Regions from separate parts of the Halomonas sp. MMSF_3323 genome, predicted to be linked through region 2. Evidence: riboswitches for the same ligand, from Rfam matches in the RefSeq annotation. Region 2 holds a riboswitch; the other holds the start of a gene.
What was found. Region 2 has a riboswitch for thiamine pyrophosphate ahead of RBB39_RS12020 (sodium:solute symporter family protein). Riboswitches for the same ligand answer to the same signal wherever they lie in the genome.

Region 1: linked by a shared signal. The riboswitch ahead of tenA (thiaminase II) and the one ahead of RBB39_RS12020 (sodium:solute symporter family protein) in region 2 are both predicted to bind thiamine pyrophosphate.

The regions. Positions count from the first base shown of each region.
Region 1 is NZ_JASHIT010000009.1:109,898-117,708, forward strand. It holds gene thiC (phosphomethylpyrimidine synthase ThiC) at 100-2,052, opposite strand; TPP riboswitch at 2,130-2,264, opposite strand; gene tenA (thiaminase II) at 2,276-2,944, opposite strand; TPP riboswitch at 3,026-3,179, opposite strand; gene RBB39_RS06435 (GSCFA domain-containing protein) at 3,943-5,001, shown strand; gene RBB39_RS06440 (hypothetical protein) at 4,998-5,702, shown strand; gene mdoH (glucans biosynthesis glucosyltransferase MdoH) at 5,902-7,803, opposite strand; gene RBB39_RS06450 (glucan biosynthesis protein) at 7,803-7,811, opposite strand, start outside.
Region 2 is NZ_JASHIT010000021.1:24,306-32,116, forward strand. It holds gene RBB39_RS12005 (TolC family outer membrane protein) at 1-948, opposite strand, end outside; gene RBB39_RS12010 (diguanylate cyclase) at 1,426-3,105, opposite strand; gene RBB39_RS12015 (hypothetical protein) at 3,277-4,065, shown strand; TPP riboswitch at 4,125-4,227, shown strand; gene RBB39_RS12020 (sodium:solute symporter family protein) at 4,308-5,753, shown strand; gene RBB39_RS12025 (LLM class flavin-dependent oxidoreductase) at 5,869-7,149, opposite strand; gene RBB39_RS12030 (3-oxoacyl-ACP reductase) at 7,158-7,811, opposite strand, start outside.

The DNA of each region.
Region 1 (7,811 bases), on a different contig from region 2:
GCGGCAGAACTGGAACCGGGCGTACAAGACTTGCATCCCCGAGCAGTCGAACGCTGCCCGGGGATGCGCCGGGGAATGGCTTGTCTCAGACCTCCTTGTTCAAACCTCCTTGTACAGCTCAGCGCCTTGTTCACGGAAGACCCGGGCGCGCTCCTCCATGCCGGCCATGACGGCGTCGCCGTCACCCTCCAGGCCGTTGTCGCGGGCGTAGTCGCGGACCTCCTGGCTGATCTTCATGGAACAGAACTTGGGGCCGCACATGGAGCAGAAGTGGGCCACCTTGGCGGAGTCCTTGGGCAGCGTCTCGTCGTGATAGGCGCGGGCGGTGTCAGGGTCGAGGCCCAGGTTGAACTGGTCCTCCCAGCGGAACTCGAAACGCGCCTTGGACAGGGCGTTGTCGCGGCGCTGGGCGCCGGGATGCCCCTTGGCCAGGTCGGCGGCGTGGGCGGCAATCTTGTAGGTGATGATGCCGGTCTTGACGTCGTCCTTGTCGGGCAGGCCCAGGTGTTCCTTGGGGGTGACGTAGCACAGCATGGCGCAGCCGTACCAGCCGATCATCGCCGCTCCGATGCCCGAGGTGATGTGGTCGTAGCCCGGGGCGATATCGGTCACCAGTGGCCCAAGGGTATAGAAGGGCGCCTCGTCGCAGTACTCGAGCTGCTTGTCCATGTTCTCCTTGACCAGGTGCATGGGCACGTGGCCGGGGCCTTCGATCATCACCTGGACGTCGTGCTTCCAGGCGATATGGGTCAGCTCACCCAGGGTCTTGAGCTCCGCCATCTGGGCCTCGTCGTTGGCGTCGGCCACCGAGCCCGGACGCAGGCCATCGCCCAGCGAGAAGGCCACGTCGTACTGCTTGCAGATCTCGCAGATTTCCTCGAAGTGGGTGTAGAGGAAGCTTTCCTGGTGATGGTAAAGGCACCACTTGGCCATGATCGAGCCACCGCGGGAGACGATGCCGGTGACCCGGTTGGCGGTCAGCGGCACGTAGCGCAGCAGCACGCCTGCGTGGATGGTGAAGTAGTCCACGCCCTGTTCGGCCTGCTCGATCAGGGTGTCGCGGAACACCTCCCAGGTGAGGTCCTCGGCCACGCCCTTGACCTTCTCCAGCGCCTGATAGAGCGGCACCGTGCCGATCGGTACCGGCGAGTTGCGGATGATCCACTCGCGGGTTTCGTGGATGTTCTGGCCAGTGGACAGATCCATGATGGTATCGGCGCCCCAGCGGATGCCCCAGGTCATCTTCTCGACCTCTTGCTCGATGGAGGAGGTCACCGCCGAGTTGCCCAGATTGCCATTGATCTTCACCAGGAAGTTGCGCCCGATGATCATCGGCTCGGCTTCCGGGTGGTTGATGTTGGCGGGGATGATGGCGCGCCCGGCGGCGACTTCCTGGCGCACGAACTCTGGGGTGATCTCCTCGGGAAGACGGGCGCCGAAGCCCTGCCCGGGATGCTGGTGGTCAAGGATGCGCTCGACCTCATCGCTGCCTCGATAGCCATCGGCCAGGGCCTGTCGACGCTGGTTCTCGCGGATGGCGATGAACTCCATCTCCGGGGTGATGATGCCGCGGCGGGCGTAGTGCAGCTGGGTAACATTGCCGGCGCGGCCATCGGCGCCACGACGTGCGCGGCGCGGCGTACGAGTCAGTTCGAAGCGCAGCGGAGCGAGCGTCGGGTCGTTGGCACGTCGGCGACCGTAGTCCGAGGTCGGGCCATCGAGCCATTCGGTGTCGTCGCGCTCCTCGATCCAGGGCCGGCGCAACTCGGCAAGCCCGCGACGCAGGTCGACCTCGACCTGGGGATCGGTGTAGGGGCCGGAGGTGTCGTAGACCAAGAGCGGCGGATTGGCCTCGTCGGCCCCGGAGGTGCGGGTCGCTGACAGCGAAATCTCGCGAAACGGCACCCGCAGGTCGTCGCGGGAGCCCTTTACATAGACCTTGCGCGAACCCGGCAGGGGCGTAACTGCGGCCTGGTCGACCTGGGCGGTCTCGGCCAGGAAGTGCGCGCTATGGCGGGGTTTGTTTGCGGAAACGGGTTGATCGAGCGGCATTGGCTTGTCCTTCTCACGGCACTGGGTGCTGGCGTTGTTGTGTGCATCGCGTGAGGAAGGAGGGGGCGTCGTGGCCTGGGCCGTGAGCGCTTGATCCCTACGCTGGTCCTCACCGCGATGCCATGGCATCGGGGTTACCCCCAGATCAGGTTCAACGGGTCCCATGCGCTGCATGATCTCAGCCGCCTCTGGCGGCCCCCCGTCAAGCGTGGTGCTGATTGTGTTAGTCGCTTAGATCGAGCCCCATCTGCCAGAAGTCGATCTCGAGTCGTGTCGCGTCGGCGAATATCCGTGACAGTCGCGCAAAGCGCTCGCCGGATACCTGGGCCAGCTGATCGTCGAGCCAGGCCTGCTCCTGGCGTGCGGCGGCCTGGAAGTCGTCGCTTTCGTACATGGCGATCCAGGTGTCGAAGGGATTGTCTGCACCGCGCAGGGTGTCCGAACGGGCGTTGAGCGTTCTCGCGATATCGGCGTAGCCGACCATGCAGGGGGCCAGCGCCACGTGCAGGTCCAGGAGGTCGCCGCGGCTGCCGGCGTCCAGCACGTAGCGGGTATAGGCCAGGGTAGCGCGAGCTTCGGGCAGCTCGGCGAGTTCGGCCTCGCCGATGCCCCAGTCACGGCAGAAGGCGAGATGCAGGCCGAGTTCCACATCGAGGATGGTCTTCATGCCGTCGAAGGCGCCGCGCAGCTCGTCGAGGCTGTGGCTCTTGTAGGCCGCCAGGGCGTAGGCCCGGGAGAACTGCAGCAGAAACAGATAGTCCTGCTTGAGGTAGTGACGGAAGCTGGCGTCAGCCAGTTCACCACGGCCAAGGGCGAGCACGAAGTCGTGTTCGATGTAGGCGTGCCAGTCATCGCGGCAGGCGTCGACAAGATCGGTAAAGCGGTAGCCCATGTTGCCTCCGGTTGGTGCGGATCCGGAGTGCGGCGGCTGAGGACACGGCGACGAGAAAGGAGGGAGGTGCGCGCGCAGGGGCTGTCACCACCGCCTGATTCCCTACGCCGGTTCAAGGTGTGAAGCCACACCGCACCCGGATCAGGTTCCACGGGATCGGCGCTGGCGGCCGGTGATTCGTCACCCTGGCCCTGCGCCATCTCAGCCGGATTCACCGGCACCCCGTCAAGCGAGTCTGGATCGAGTCTAGCATGACCTCGAAGGGAGTCCACCTCGGCTTGGCAAGAACCGATCCCGATCAGTAGATACGCCGCTGGGGGGAGGAGGTTTCCACGATATCGCGAGAGTGCAACTGCCCAGATATCTGGAGAAGTTTCCGCATGGTTGAGAATGCATTTTATCCGATTGAGGAAAAGTGGCGAAGTAGAGTCCTGATTGATCAATTCGACAAAGTTTCGACGATTTTGTTGTTATTTAAAGGGATATTTGCGTGGTTTTTCTTGGATGTTCTCTGGATTGTATTTGCGTGTTTTGCGGTTGCCTGATAGAGAATATGTGAGAGAATCTAGAGTGAAAAAAGTACGTTTGTTTTATCGATATTCTGACAGTCGTTGTGCGCTTGATGACTCCTTTGTGAAGAAGGGCAGAAAGTGACAGGTGTGTTGGTCCCGTCTTTATGGGAAGCATTGGTTCGCCGAGTTTTCATGGAAGCTAAAAATGCTTGCTTTGTTCTCTTTTGAACCACCCGTGGGGCAGGGAAATGGTGCATGGGAAAGGTTCTATGAAGGGCTCCGGGGCCGTTGTCAGTGCTCGTTTCTCAACACAATAGACAAATATTTCGCCTATCTTTTTTTATGCAAATATTTTAGAAAGGAAGACGAGATGCCAGTGTTGGCGTAAACACTCCTATTCGTCGTGGTAATGTGTGATTTAAGATAGACGTTATCAATTTTGTTCGTTCACGACCGATGTTATATATTATGTTTGAGGTGATTAATATGAATCCATATTCGACACTTCCAGACCGTGCCTTCTGGAAAAAAGCTGTATCAGAAAAGTCGATTTTTGACATATCCAATTTGTGGTCTCCAAAGTTCAAGATCACAAAGGATAGTAGGGTGGTTACCTTCGGTTCCTGCTTTGCGCAACATATTGGAAACGCTCTTGATAGCAGAGGGTTCAACTGGGTCTCGACAGAAACTCCACCTAGGGGGCTCTCGCAGGAAAATGCAAAAAAATACAATTACAATATATTTTCGGCAAGAACCGGGAATATATACACCACCTCATTGTTGAAGCAGTGGGTAGAGTGGGCAACAGGGATAAAAGAGCCGCCTGAGGAGATTTGGGAAAAGAACGGAAGGTTCTATGATCCCTTTCGCCCCGTGGTGGAACCAGAGGGTTTCTGTAGTAAAGAAGAGTTAATGCTCTCTCGAGAGGAGACAATAAAAGCGTTTAGGGAATGCATCTTCTCATCAGACTTCTTTGTCTTCACCTTAGGGTTGACTGAAAGCTGGTTCAATTCGGAATACGGCTACGAGTATCCGATGTGTCCCGGGACTTCAGCAGGGACCTACCTGAAAGGTATCCATGCGTTCAAGAATCAGATGTATCCCTCTGTGATGAATGATCTGCGAGATGCCATAGAAATAATGCGTCATGAGAATCCTGAGTTACGCTTTATATTGACAGTTTCCCCTGTTCCTTTGGTAGCGACAAACTCCAGGAACAACGTGATCGTCGCTACAATGGAATCCAAGTCAGTGTTGCGTGCCGTGGCTGGGCAGATTTCTAGAGGTTGTAATTATGTGGATTATTTTCCTTCGTATGAAATAATCAACAGCCCGGTTTTCAAGGGGGTGTTTTTCGAACCCAATCAACGAAGTGTTAACCCCCACGGTGTCGATTTTGTGATGAATCATTTTTTTTCTTCTCTGAGGAAAAAGTTTGGCGCTGAGATTTTCGGAAAACAAAACAAGAGGGTAGGTAGCGTAAAGAAAATGAATGATCTGGTTTGCGAAGAAGAGATCTTCGACGCCTTTGGAGGTAAGGAATGAAGAAAAATATTTGTGTGCTGGGCAATAGCCACGTTGGTGCTTTGAAAAGAGCCTGGGACCTGATGCCAGAGTGGCATCAAGAATATAATCTTGTCTTCTTTACCGCTAGAAGTAATGGCTTGGGTGGACTGTTTCTCATCGATAATAAACTGGTTCCAAAAACAGATAGATTAAAGAGGACCATCACCTATACATCGGGTGGCAAGAGTGAGATTGATATCGTTGAATATGATCTATTCTTGATTTACGGACTTCAGATGGAAGTTTTTTTTGTCGAACCTGGAAAATTTTTTTCATCAGCAGTAATAAAGCAAACCGTGCTGGATAGTGTCAAGGGTACGACGTCCTGGAAGATCATGGAAATGATCAGGAGCGTGACCAATAAAAAGATATATGTTGGACATAATCCCCTGCCTATTCGGAAGAAAGGTGATGATAGAAGTTATCCTCCGGAAAGCTACCTGTCCGGAATAAAGTTGATGAACGATGAAGTGTATGATAAATGCAATGCCGAGTTGATCGCTCAGCCTGCTGATACCATCGTCAACGGATGTTTTACGGAGCGGGAGCTCTCGAAGGGAAGTAAAAGATTGCCTGTAGGGGATGCCATGGATGAGGAAGCGCATCCAGACCATGATATCAGGCATATGAACGAAGAGTTCGGGAAAAAGTGGCTATCCTGCTTTTTAAGTAGAGATTGACAAAGGGTTTTCCTGGCGGATGTGTGTTATCCGGAGCTGGAGAACGCTCTTTGTAGAGCAAAGCGTTACCACCAGACAGCGGCAAACAGATGAATCATGGATCACGCTACTATGCTTGACGTGTAGTAGTCCGCTGGGATTCCCCCTCCGGATGATGCAAAAGGAGGGGGAGGACACAACGCTGTGCCACGGCACCGGCTCAGTCGACGGGCTTCTCGCCGGAGACCTCCGGCGCCGATTCCGTGCCGTGCTCGCGAAAGGACTGCACCGGCATCTCGCGGGGGACTTCCCGTGGCGGCTCGGCCGGGGTCGCCGGCGGCGGTGGTGCCTCGGCGACGCGAAGCTCGCCTACCACCGCCGGGGGGCGGGTCTCGCTCGGGACCAGCAACAGGCCGGCGCGCCTCAGGGCCCGGCCGATGCTCAGGCTGGAGCTCCAGCGGACCAGCGGAGCGGCCATCACCAGGCCGAGCCACACCGGCGTCAGCCAGATGAAGAAGCTCGGGGTGAAGGCCCAGGTCACCAGCGCCCACAAGGCGCCGATCAGTGACCATAGCCAGGTGTGGCGAAAGGCTTCCTTCCAGGGCAGGGCGCGGCCCTCGCGGGACTGTGGATCCCAGGCCACGGTGCGGCCGCTCAGTACCTGAATCACGAAACGACTGTGGAACACCATCATCAAGGGCGCGATGAGCATGGCAAACAGCGTCTCCAGCAGCATGCTGGCGACGAGCCGGGCCCGTCCGCCATAGGCCTGTGGGTTCTGGATCAGCCCCAGCACCAGCCCTAGCACCTTGGGCATCAGCAGCATGCCCAGGGTGCCGATCAGCAGCGGCATGATCAGGTTGGGTGGGGCGATCGGCCAGTCGGGAAACAGCTGCGAACTCGAGGTGAAGAAGTTGGTCGGCACCAGCGCCCGGATCAGGGCGTCGATGGTGCTGATCACCAGGATCGCCAGCCACACCAGCGACGACAGGTAGGCGAGGGCACCGAAGAAGAAGTGCAGACGGCTGAGCACGTGCAGTCCGCGCCCGCCGAGCAGGCGCATATGCTGCAGATTGCCCTGAACCCAGCGCCGGTCGCGCTTGGCGTAGTCGAGGATATGACTCGGCATCTCTTCGAAGCTGCCGCCCAGGTCGGTGCGCATGCGCACCTGCCAGCCGGCACGGCGCAGCAGCGCCGCCTCGACGAAGTCGTGGCTCAGGATATCGCCACCCAGCGGTGGCTTGCCGGGCAGCTCCGGCAGGCCACAGGCATCGGTGAAGGCGTCCACGCGAATGATGGCGTTGTGGCCGAAGTAGTTGGCCGCGGTGGCGTGCCAGAAGCTCAGACCGCTGGCCAGCATCGGCGAGTAGAGTGCAGCAGCGAACTGGTTGGCGCGGCCGAACAGGCTGTCCTGGCGCACCGGAATCGGCACCGTCTGCAACAGGCCAAGGCGCGGGTTGGCCATCATCTCGTCGATCAGCTCGATGACGGTGGTGCCGCTCATCAGGCTGTCGGCGTCGATCACCAGCATGTAGTCGTAGTGGCTGCCCCAACGGGTGCAGAAGTCGCCCAGATTGCCTGCCTTGCGCCCGACGTTACTGTCACGGTGGCGGTAGTGCAGTTGGCAGTGGCCTTCCAGGCGCTTCTGCAGCTCGGCCATGGCGGCCTTTTCCTCGGCCACCACCTCGTCGTCGGTGCTGTCGCTGAGCACGAAGGCTTCCACCTCGATGCCTTGCGGCAGGTCATCCAGATCCTTGCAGGTGGCCTCGAGTCCGGCGGCGACTCGCAGCACGTCCTCGTTGTGGATCGGCATCACCAGGGCGGTGCGGGAGTGGGAGCCTTCGGGCCGCATGGGATAGGAATGGCGCGGCTTCAGGCTCAGCGGGTCACGCCCGGTCAGGTTGAGCACGAAGCCGATCAGCGCGCTCCAGAAGGCCATGGTGATCCAGCCGAAGGTGATCGCGAACAGGCCGATGATCGCCATCTCGAGCGGACTGATGCCCTCCACGTAGAGGATCCTGAACATGGTCCAGACCCCCAGCGCCGTGGTGGCGGCAATGGCCAGGCCGACGCCAAGACGTCGCAGGCGTGGCCAGGGTACCTCGGGAGTATGGGCGTTCATCAGGGGCT
Region 2 (7,811 bases):
CGGCACATCGAGGCCGACCCGAATGGTCTGGGTCTCGACCTCGCTGCCGCCGCCGAACAATGAGCCCTCGGTCTCGTCGTTGTCGTAGTCGAGACTCAGATCGAGGGTCGGATAGTGACCACCACGACTCACCTTGACCTGCTGATTGGCCACTTCCACCGCCAGCCGTGCGGCTGATAGACGAGGATTGCGCTGCATCGCCAGCTCGATCCAGGCCTCGACTGACGACGGTTCTGGGCTCGCCAGCGTCAGGTCCTCATCGACCAGGCTAAGCTCCACCGGACGCACGCCGCTGACCTCGGCCAGGGCATTGAGGGCATCGCGCAGACGGTTGGCCACGTCCAGCTCCCGCGCCTCGACCTGCAGAAAGCGCGCCTGGGCGTCGAGCAGATCGATCTCGCGAATCAAACCGTCCTCGAAACGCGCCCTGACCTGCTCGAGATTGGTCTGGACCTGCTTCTTTTCGGCTTGCAGGAAACTCAGGTTTTCCGAAAGGGCGAGTACCGCAAAGTAGCGTTCGGCCACCCGCAGGTAGAGATCCTGGCGCGAGACCTCGAGCTCGGACGCGGCCTGCTGGATCTCCAGCTTGGCCTGGCCAAAGGCTGCCCAGCGGGAATAGTCATAGATCGACTGCTCGAGCGAGACACCGTAGACGGTGGTCGGGTAGGACGTGCTGCCGCTGCCGTAGACCTCGTTGTCGGTACTGACGATGTCCTGGGAGATCTCGCTGCGCTCGACATTGACATTGATCTGCGGCAGCAGCGCTGAGCGCGCCTGATAGTAACGCTCATCGGTGGCCTGCTTACCATGAAAGTCGGCCTGAAACTGAGGATCGCTGTCCACCGCGAGCTCGTGAAGTTCCAGCAGACTTTCTGCCAGCACGGACGGAGCAAGCAGGCACGCCCACCCGCCCAACGCCAGGCCGAACGCAAGCTTGTTGAGATGCATGATGATTTTTCCCCTGCGCACCGGTGGGACAAACACCGGCATTACGCAACTGCTTTGTAATATTTTATTAACAACGGATGTACGATATTACCCACATCTTTTGTAGGAACACAGCTCCTATCTACTCTTTTGCAGGCAACATGATCAACGCAGTATCGACGCAGTAGGAAACCACATCGCAAAAGATGAGAAAGTTCATACCCGCTATCGCATTCCGCCACCGAAGGGAATCGGGTAACACATTGAAACCTGGAAAGTTCAGGAACTACGCCTAGGCAGGAGGCACTCTTCGGGGCCGAGGGTGTGGTGAAAATCCCGTTATGGGAAGGTGATGCCAGGGCCTGCCAGCCGCTGCAACCTCGACCAAGACGCCTGAGATCACTCAGCCAACCAAAGCAGACCTTTCGGCCTGATCCGTCAGCACGAGCAAAGCCCTACGTCAGCGATGACAACGCTGCACCTGGCGATACCTGGGCACTATTCATCCAGGCTGGCAATGCGGTTGCGACCACTACGCTTGGCGCTGTACAGGCGCCGGTCGGCGCGCTCGAACAGCGGTGCAAACCCCTCCCCCTTGCGATACTGACTGACACCGATGCTGATGGTGATGCGAATCGTCTGTCCATCCGACAGGGTGATTTCCCCCCCTTCCACCGCACGACGCACCCGCTCGGCCGCCTTGATCGCCTCGGGCAAGGCGGTGCGCCGCATGACCACCACGAATTCCTCGCCGCCGGTGCGCGCCACCAGATCGCCATCACGCAGGCAGTTGGCTACTGTTTGCGCCAGCCAGGTGAGCACCTGGTCACCGGCCGAATGACCGAAACCATCATTGACCTGCTTGAAGAAGTCGATATCGACCGCGGCCAGCGAGAACACCATCCCGCCACTGTCGCATTCCTCGATCAGGCGGGTGACGTGGCGATCCAGCTGGCTTCGATTGGGGAGTCCGGTCAAGGCATCGGTCATCGCCTGGTCTTCCAGCTGATCACGTTCGAGGCGAATACGCTCGACCTCCATCTCGTTGGAAATGACACGTTCGACGGCCCCGACCAGTAGTCGGACCAACTCGATGTCGACCTCGCTGAAGGCGTGCCGCCGCGCCGACGGACTGGAGAAGTTCAGCGTCCCCCAGACCTTGCCCTGGATCCGCAGCGGTGCACCGATATAGGTCTCCAGCTGAAAGTTCTCGTAGCAGGGGTGGCCCTTGACTCGCTCGTCCTGACCGGCGCGGTGGGTATGGAAGACGTCATCGGCGTCGAGGGTCAGCCGACAGTAGGTGTCACCCAGTGCAAAGCTGTCGCCGGCCCCTACTGGCGCATTATCCGAGGCCGCCCAGCGAACCGTGTAACACTCCCCCTCGACCTGACTGACCAGCGCGATATCCAGCCTCAGGTAGCTCAAGGCGTCACGCAGCAGCATGTCGACGATCTCTGATACTCCGATATCGGTGCGATTTACCCCGGTATGGACATCCCGCAACAGCTGGATCATCGAGCGATACTCGGAGACGTCCTGGATGATGGCGTAGAAGCCCATCACCTCATCTTCCACCAGGTCCGGCAAATAATGGACCTTGAAGTAGATCTGGCGACCGTCCTGGAGCGCCAGGGAATCCTCGTAGCTGACCTCCTGCCCCGCCAGCGCCAGATCAAAACGTGGCCGGATCTTGGCGTAGGAGTCTGCATCGAGCACCGAAGACACCGGCTGCCCCATCAGCGCCTCGGCAGGCAGGCCGATGAAGTCGAGGTAGGCACGATTGTTGAAACGGAAGCAGAAGTCGCGGTCGACGTAGGCCACCATCACCGGCAGGTGGTCGGCCATCCGCGCGATGACACCGCGGCTTGCCTTCTGCCGAGCCGACAGTCGCAGCACCAGCCCACCATCGGCCAGGCGACAGCAGCTACCATCGCCCAATTCCAGCGGCATCGAAGGCTTGGCAGCGTGAACGGCACCCCGGGAGACCCAGGCTTCGGCGACCGCCGCGGCCTCGCCAGGCAGCTCTGCCAGCCCCCGCCCGATCCAGACCTCTCCAGGCTCGCCCAGCACGCGCACGGCATCACCGACCACGTCGTGCACCTGCAACTCCGGCGTCAGGCGTACCAGCACCGTTCCGGACGACACCAATGCCTCTTCCACCCAGGCAAAACGCTCCATGAGGACATCTCCTTGCGTAAGCCCTGCCCTGGACCGGCAGCAGGTCAATACCCTGGCGGCTCGCGTGCCGTCTTCTCTAGCCTATGAAAAGATGCTTATAGATGCCGGATTATTTCGCTTGCCCGCTTCCACGTTATGCTGGCGTCGCCGACACCGCCGCGGGAGCTGCCCATGAACCACCAGGACCTTGTCGCCATCGAACACGCCCTGACGCTGGCCAATCGCGGGGATACCAGTTGGCTGTGCACACGCCTGGACACCCCTGCTCCCGCCTTCCCCCACCTGAGCGTCACCAGCGATGCCGATGGCCCCAGGTACGCCGGACAGCCCATCTTGCTGTCCCAGGCCCGGGACGGCGGCGCCTGCCTGGTCAATATCGACAACAACGCCAACGATGGCACCCCCTGCCTGGTCGAGCGCCTGTCACCGAGCAGCGAGACCCTGGTGCACCTGGAGGTCATCCATGCAACGCTCGCCGGCCAGCCATCGCTGATCCGCCGCGTCAGCCTGGGCAGTACGTCCATGAACCTGCAGCGACCCACGCCAACCAGTCCGCTGGTCCAGATCGGCGACGACGTCGTCGAGGTGCTGATCCAGCCGGCCTTGCGTCTGGTGCTGACCGGCCACGCCCCGGTCAATGCCGACCTGGCGCGCCAGGGACAACGGCTCGGCTTCGAGGTCATCCTGTGCGCCCCAGACCACCCCGACACGCATCACTCGACAGCGCCCCTGCCGGCAGGCGTCGAGTTCCAGCGCGCTCCCGCGGCCCCCTTCCTGCGCGGCGGCGGCGGGCACCGACGCACCCTGGTGATGGACGCCACCGACGCCTCGACCATTGTGCGAGCGAGCCGCGAGGCCTGCTGTCATGGCTATCTGGCGATGGCTGACATCGATCCAAGCCGAGCGGCAAACTGGCTTTACGATGGCTGGCACAGCCTCCGCACCTCGCCCACCGTCTGACGCCCCGTCGCTGCGGCCAAAGCGCCAATTGACAGCCATCGGAGGCGGTCCTACGCTGTGCGCATTCCTGGGGGAGCCTGACGGCTGAGATTCCGCATCACGCGGTAACCCTTTGAACCTGATCCGGGTCATGCCGGCGAAGGGAAGGATGGTTGCGTTATCTCCTCTTTCTTCCTGTCCGCCGCTCGTCCCGCCTGTCCACCGGTCCCTGCGGACAACGACAAGAAAGAGGTCTTCTTTCGATGATGCTCGATCCCACCTGGACGGCGCTGTGGCTTCTGCTGTGCGCCGCCATCTTTGCCATCCCCGGCCTGATCTATGCCCGACGTCGTCAGGGCGGCCTGGATGACTACATCTCGGCTCGCAACAGCCAGAACACCCGCGCCACGGTGTTGACCCTGGTGGCCACCACCCTGGGCACCTGGATCCTGTTCGGCCCCGCCCAGGCGGCCACCTGGGGCGGCATCGGCGCGGTACTGGGCTATGCGCTGGGTTCCATGGTCCCGCGCCTGGTGATGATCCCGCTGGGACGACGCATGCGTGAGCTGATCCCCGAAGGCCACGGCCTCACCGAGTTCGTGATCCATCGCTACGGGCGCACCATGTACGCCTTCACCCTGACGATCATGCTGTTCTATCTGTTCATCTCGCTGGCGGCAGGCCTCACCGCGATCGCCCATATGGTCACCCTGCTGGCGCCGATCCCGCTGTGGCTGACCGCCTGCGTGGTGATGATCGCGACCCTGCTCTACACCTTCTACGGCGGCCTGCGCACCACCATCTTCACCGACAAGGTACAGATGCTGGTGATCCTGCCGTTGCTGGCGCTGCTGCTGGTGTTCGGCTGGCAGGCCGCCGGCGGCGTCGCGCCGACGCTCGAGGGCCTGCAGGAGCGTGCGCCCCAGTTGCTGGATGTCACCGATGCCGGTGGCCTGCGTGCCGGTCTGACGTTCTTTATCGCGGTGATGCTGACCGGCCTGTTCTACCAGGGCACCTGGCAGCGCATCTACGCCGCCCGGGACAGCAAGGTGCTGCGGCGGGGCTTCTGGATCGCAGGGCTGTTCAACTTTCCGGTGATCGTGCTGATGGGCCTGTTCGGCCTGGCCTTCGTCGGCCTCGGGCTCGAGGGAGACGGTTCGGTGGCGCTGTTCAGCGTGCTGCTGTCCGAGGTGCCGCTGTGGTTCGCCCTGGCCTTGATTCCGCTGGGTCTGGCCCTGGTGATGAGCAGCGCCGACACCACCGTCAACGCCACCTCCAGCATCATCGCCGTCGACATGCACCGGCTGCTGCCCCAGGCCAGCGAAGCCACCCTGATGCGCCTGGCACGCTGGCTGATCGTCGCCGCAGCGGTGCCGGTGACCTGGGTGGCGGCCCAGGGCTACAGCGTGCTCTATCTGTTCCTGCTGGCGGACCTGCTGTGCTCGGCGGCGGCCTTCCCAGTGTTTTTCGGTCTGTTCAATCGCCGCTACGACGGGCGCAACGCGGTCCTCAGCACCGCTGCAGGTCTGGTCGCCGGGCTGGCGATGTTCCCGTCCCCCAGCGGCGGTACCGCCACCCTGCTGGAATCCTTCCTGCTGGCGGCCTTCGTGCCGGTGCTGGTCTCGCTGGTGCTGATGAAGCTGCTGCCATCCCGCCAGGACTATGACTTCACCCGCATGGGCAGCCTGGTGCGGCGTTTCCAGAGCTGACACCGCCACGCTGACAGTCTGGCAAGGCGTGATAAAAAACAGCGGGACGTGCTGACGCGTCCCGCTGTTGTGGTTTCAAGGCCTGGCGATCAAGGGCCTTGGCAGTTCCGGCTCATCAGCGCCCGGGACGCGCCAGCCCCAGGTGGTCGCGCAGGGTGCGGCCCTGGTACTCGCGTCGAAACAGCCCGCGGCGCTGCAGTTCCGGTACCACTTGTTCGACCACGTCCTCGATGCTGTCCGGCAGCGACGGCGGCATCAGGTTGAAGCCGTCCGCCCCGCCCTGCTCGACCCAGCGCTGCATCTCGTCGGCGATACGCTCCGGGGTGCCGACCATGGTGCAGTGGCCGCCACCGGCGGCGAGCCGTCCCAGCAACTGGCGCAGCGTCGGTCGTTCGCTCTCGATGATCCGCAGAATCGTGGCGTAGCGCCCCTTGGGCCCGTTGAAGGCCTCCAGTGGCGGCAGCTCGGGTACTGGGGCATCCAATTCCCAGTCGCTCACGTCCTGACCGATGAACTGACTCAACTGGCGCCGGGAGCTGTCCACCGGCAACAGTTCGTCGAGCTCCCGCTGCTTGCGTCTGGCCTCCTCTTCGGTGGAGCCGACGTAGGTGACGAGTCCCGGCAAGATCGCGACCTTCGGTCTGCCCGCGGCCTTTACCCGGGCCTGAAGATCGCTGTAGTAGGCCTGGGCGGAGGGCAGATCGTAGGCCACCCCGTAGATGGCCTCGGCGTAGCGCGCGGCCAGGTCACGGCCCTGATCCGAGGCGCCTGCCTGGAACAGCACCGGGTGGCCCTGGGGCGGACGCGGCACCGTCAGCGGGCCATCCACCAGAAAGTGCTCGCCGTGATGATGGATGGGACCGACCCGGCTGGCGTCGACGTAATCGCCCTGGCGATCCCTCACCAGGGCGTCGTCACTCCAGGAGTCCCACAGCGCCAGCATAGTATTGGCGAATTCCTCCGCCCGGGCATAGCGCTCGGCGTGGCTCGGCATGGCCTCGAGCCCATGGTTGCGCGCCTCACTGTTGAACATCGAGGTCACCAGGTTCCAGCCCAGGCGTCCGCCGGATATATGGTCCAGCGAGGCCAGCATGCGCGCAGCGTGAAACGGCGTATAGAAGGTGCTAGAGACGGTCGAGATAAGCCCGATGTGTTCGGTGGCCCGCGCCATGGCCGCCAGCATGGTCAGCGGTTCCAGGGTCCACAGCGGACCGTCGGCGACGTTGCCCGCGGCGTGACCATCGGCGAAGAACACCGCATCGAAGCGACCCCGCTCGGCGAGCCGCGCCAGTTCTTCGTAGTAGCGGATATCGGCCAGGCGCTCGACGCTGGAACGGGGATGACGCCAGGCCGCCTTGTGGTGGCCGCAGCCCATGATGAACAGATTAAGGTGCATGCTGGCCATCAGTCCTTCACCAGTCCGCCGTCGACCACCAGGTTCTGGCCGGTGACCGCTCGCGACCAGGGCGAAGCGAACAGTAGCGCAGCGTCGGCAAACTCTTGCGGCGTGGTCACCCGTCTCAGCGGTGTGCTGGCGGCGATCAGATCGAACACTGCCTCCGGCGTGGCGCGGGAGGCATCGGTGGTGCGCAACAGGCCCCCGGAGATCATGTTCACGGTGATGTTGTCCGGGCCCAGATCGTGGGCCAGGGTGCGCGTCAGCGACAGCAGCGCCGCCTTGGCGGCGGTGTAGTCGTGGTAGGGCACCACCGGGTTCTGGAACAGGTTGGTACCGATATTGACGATGCGACCAAAGCCGGCCTCACGCATGCCAGCAAGCGCCGCCTGCACAGTGTTCAGCGCCCCCCGGGCAACCCCCTGAAGCTGATGGTCGAGGTGCTCCCAGGTCAGCTCGTCGGGACCGGGGCGGGCGTCGCCGTTGAAGGCGAAGTCCGGCAGCGCATTGTTGATCAAGGTGGTGACCGGCGCACCGAAGTGCTCGCGGGCACGCGCGAACATGGTATCGACCGCGCTGCGATCACAGACGTCGGCGGCCACTGCCAAGGCTTGCTCGGGATAGTCGGCTACCAGCGCGTTGGCGCCCTCTTCGCTGCGTCG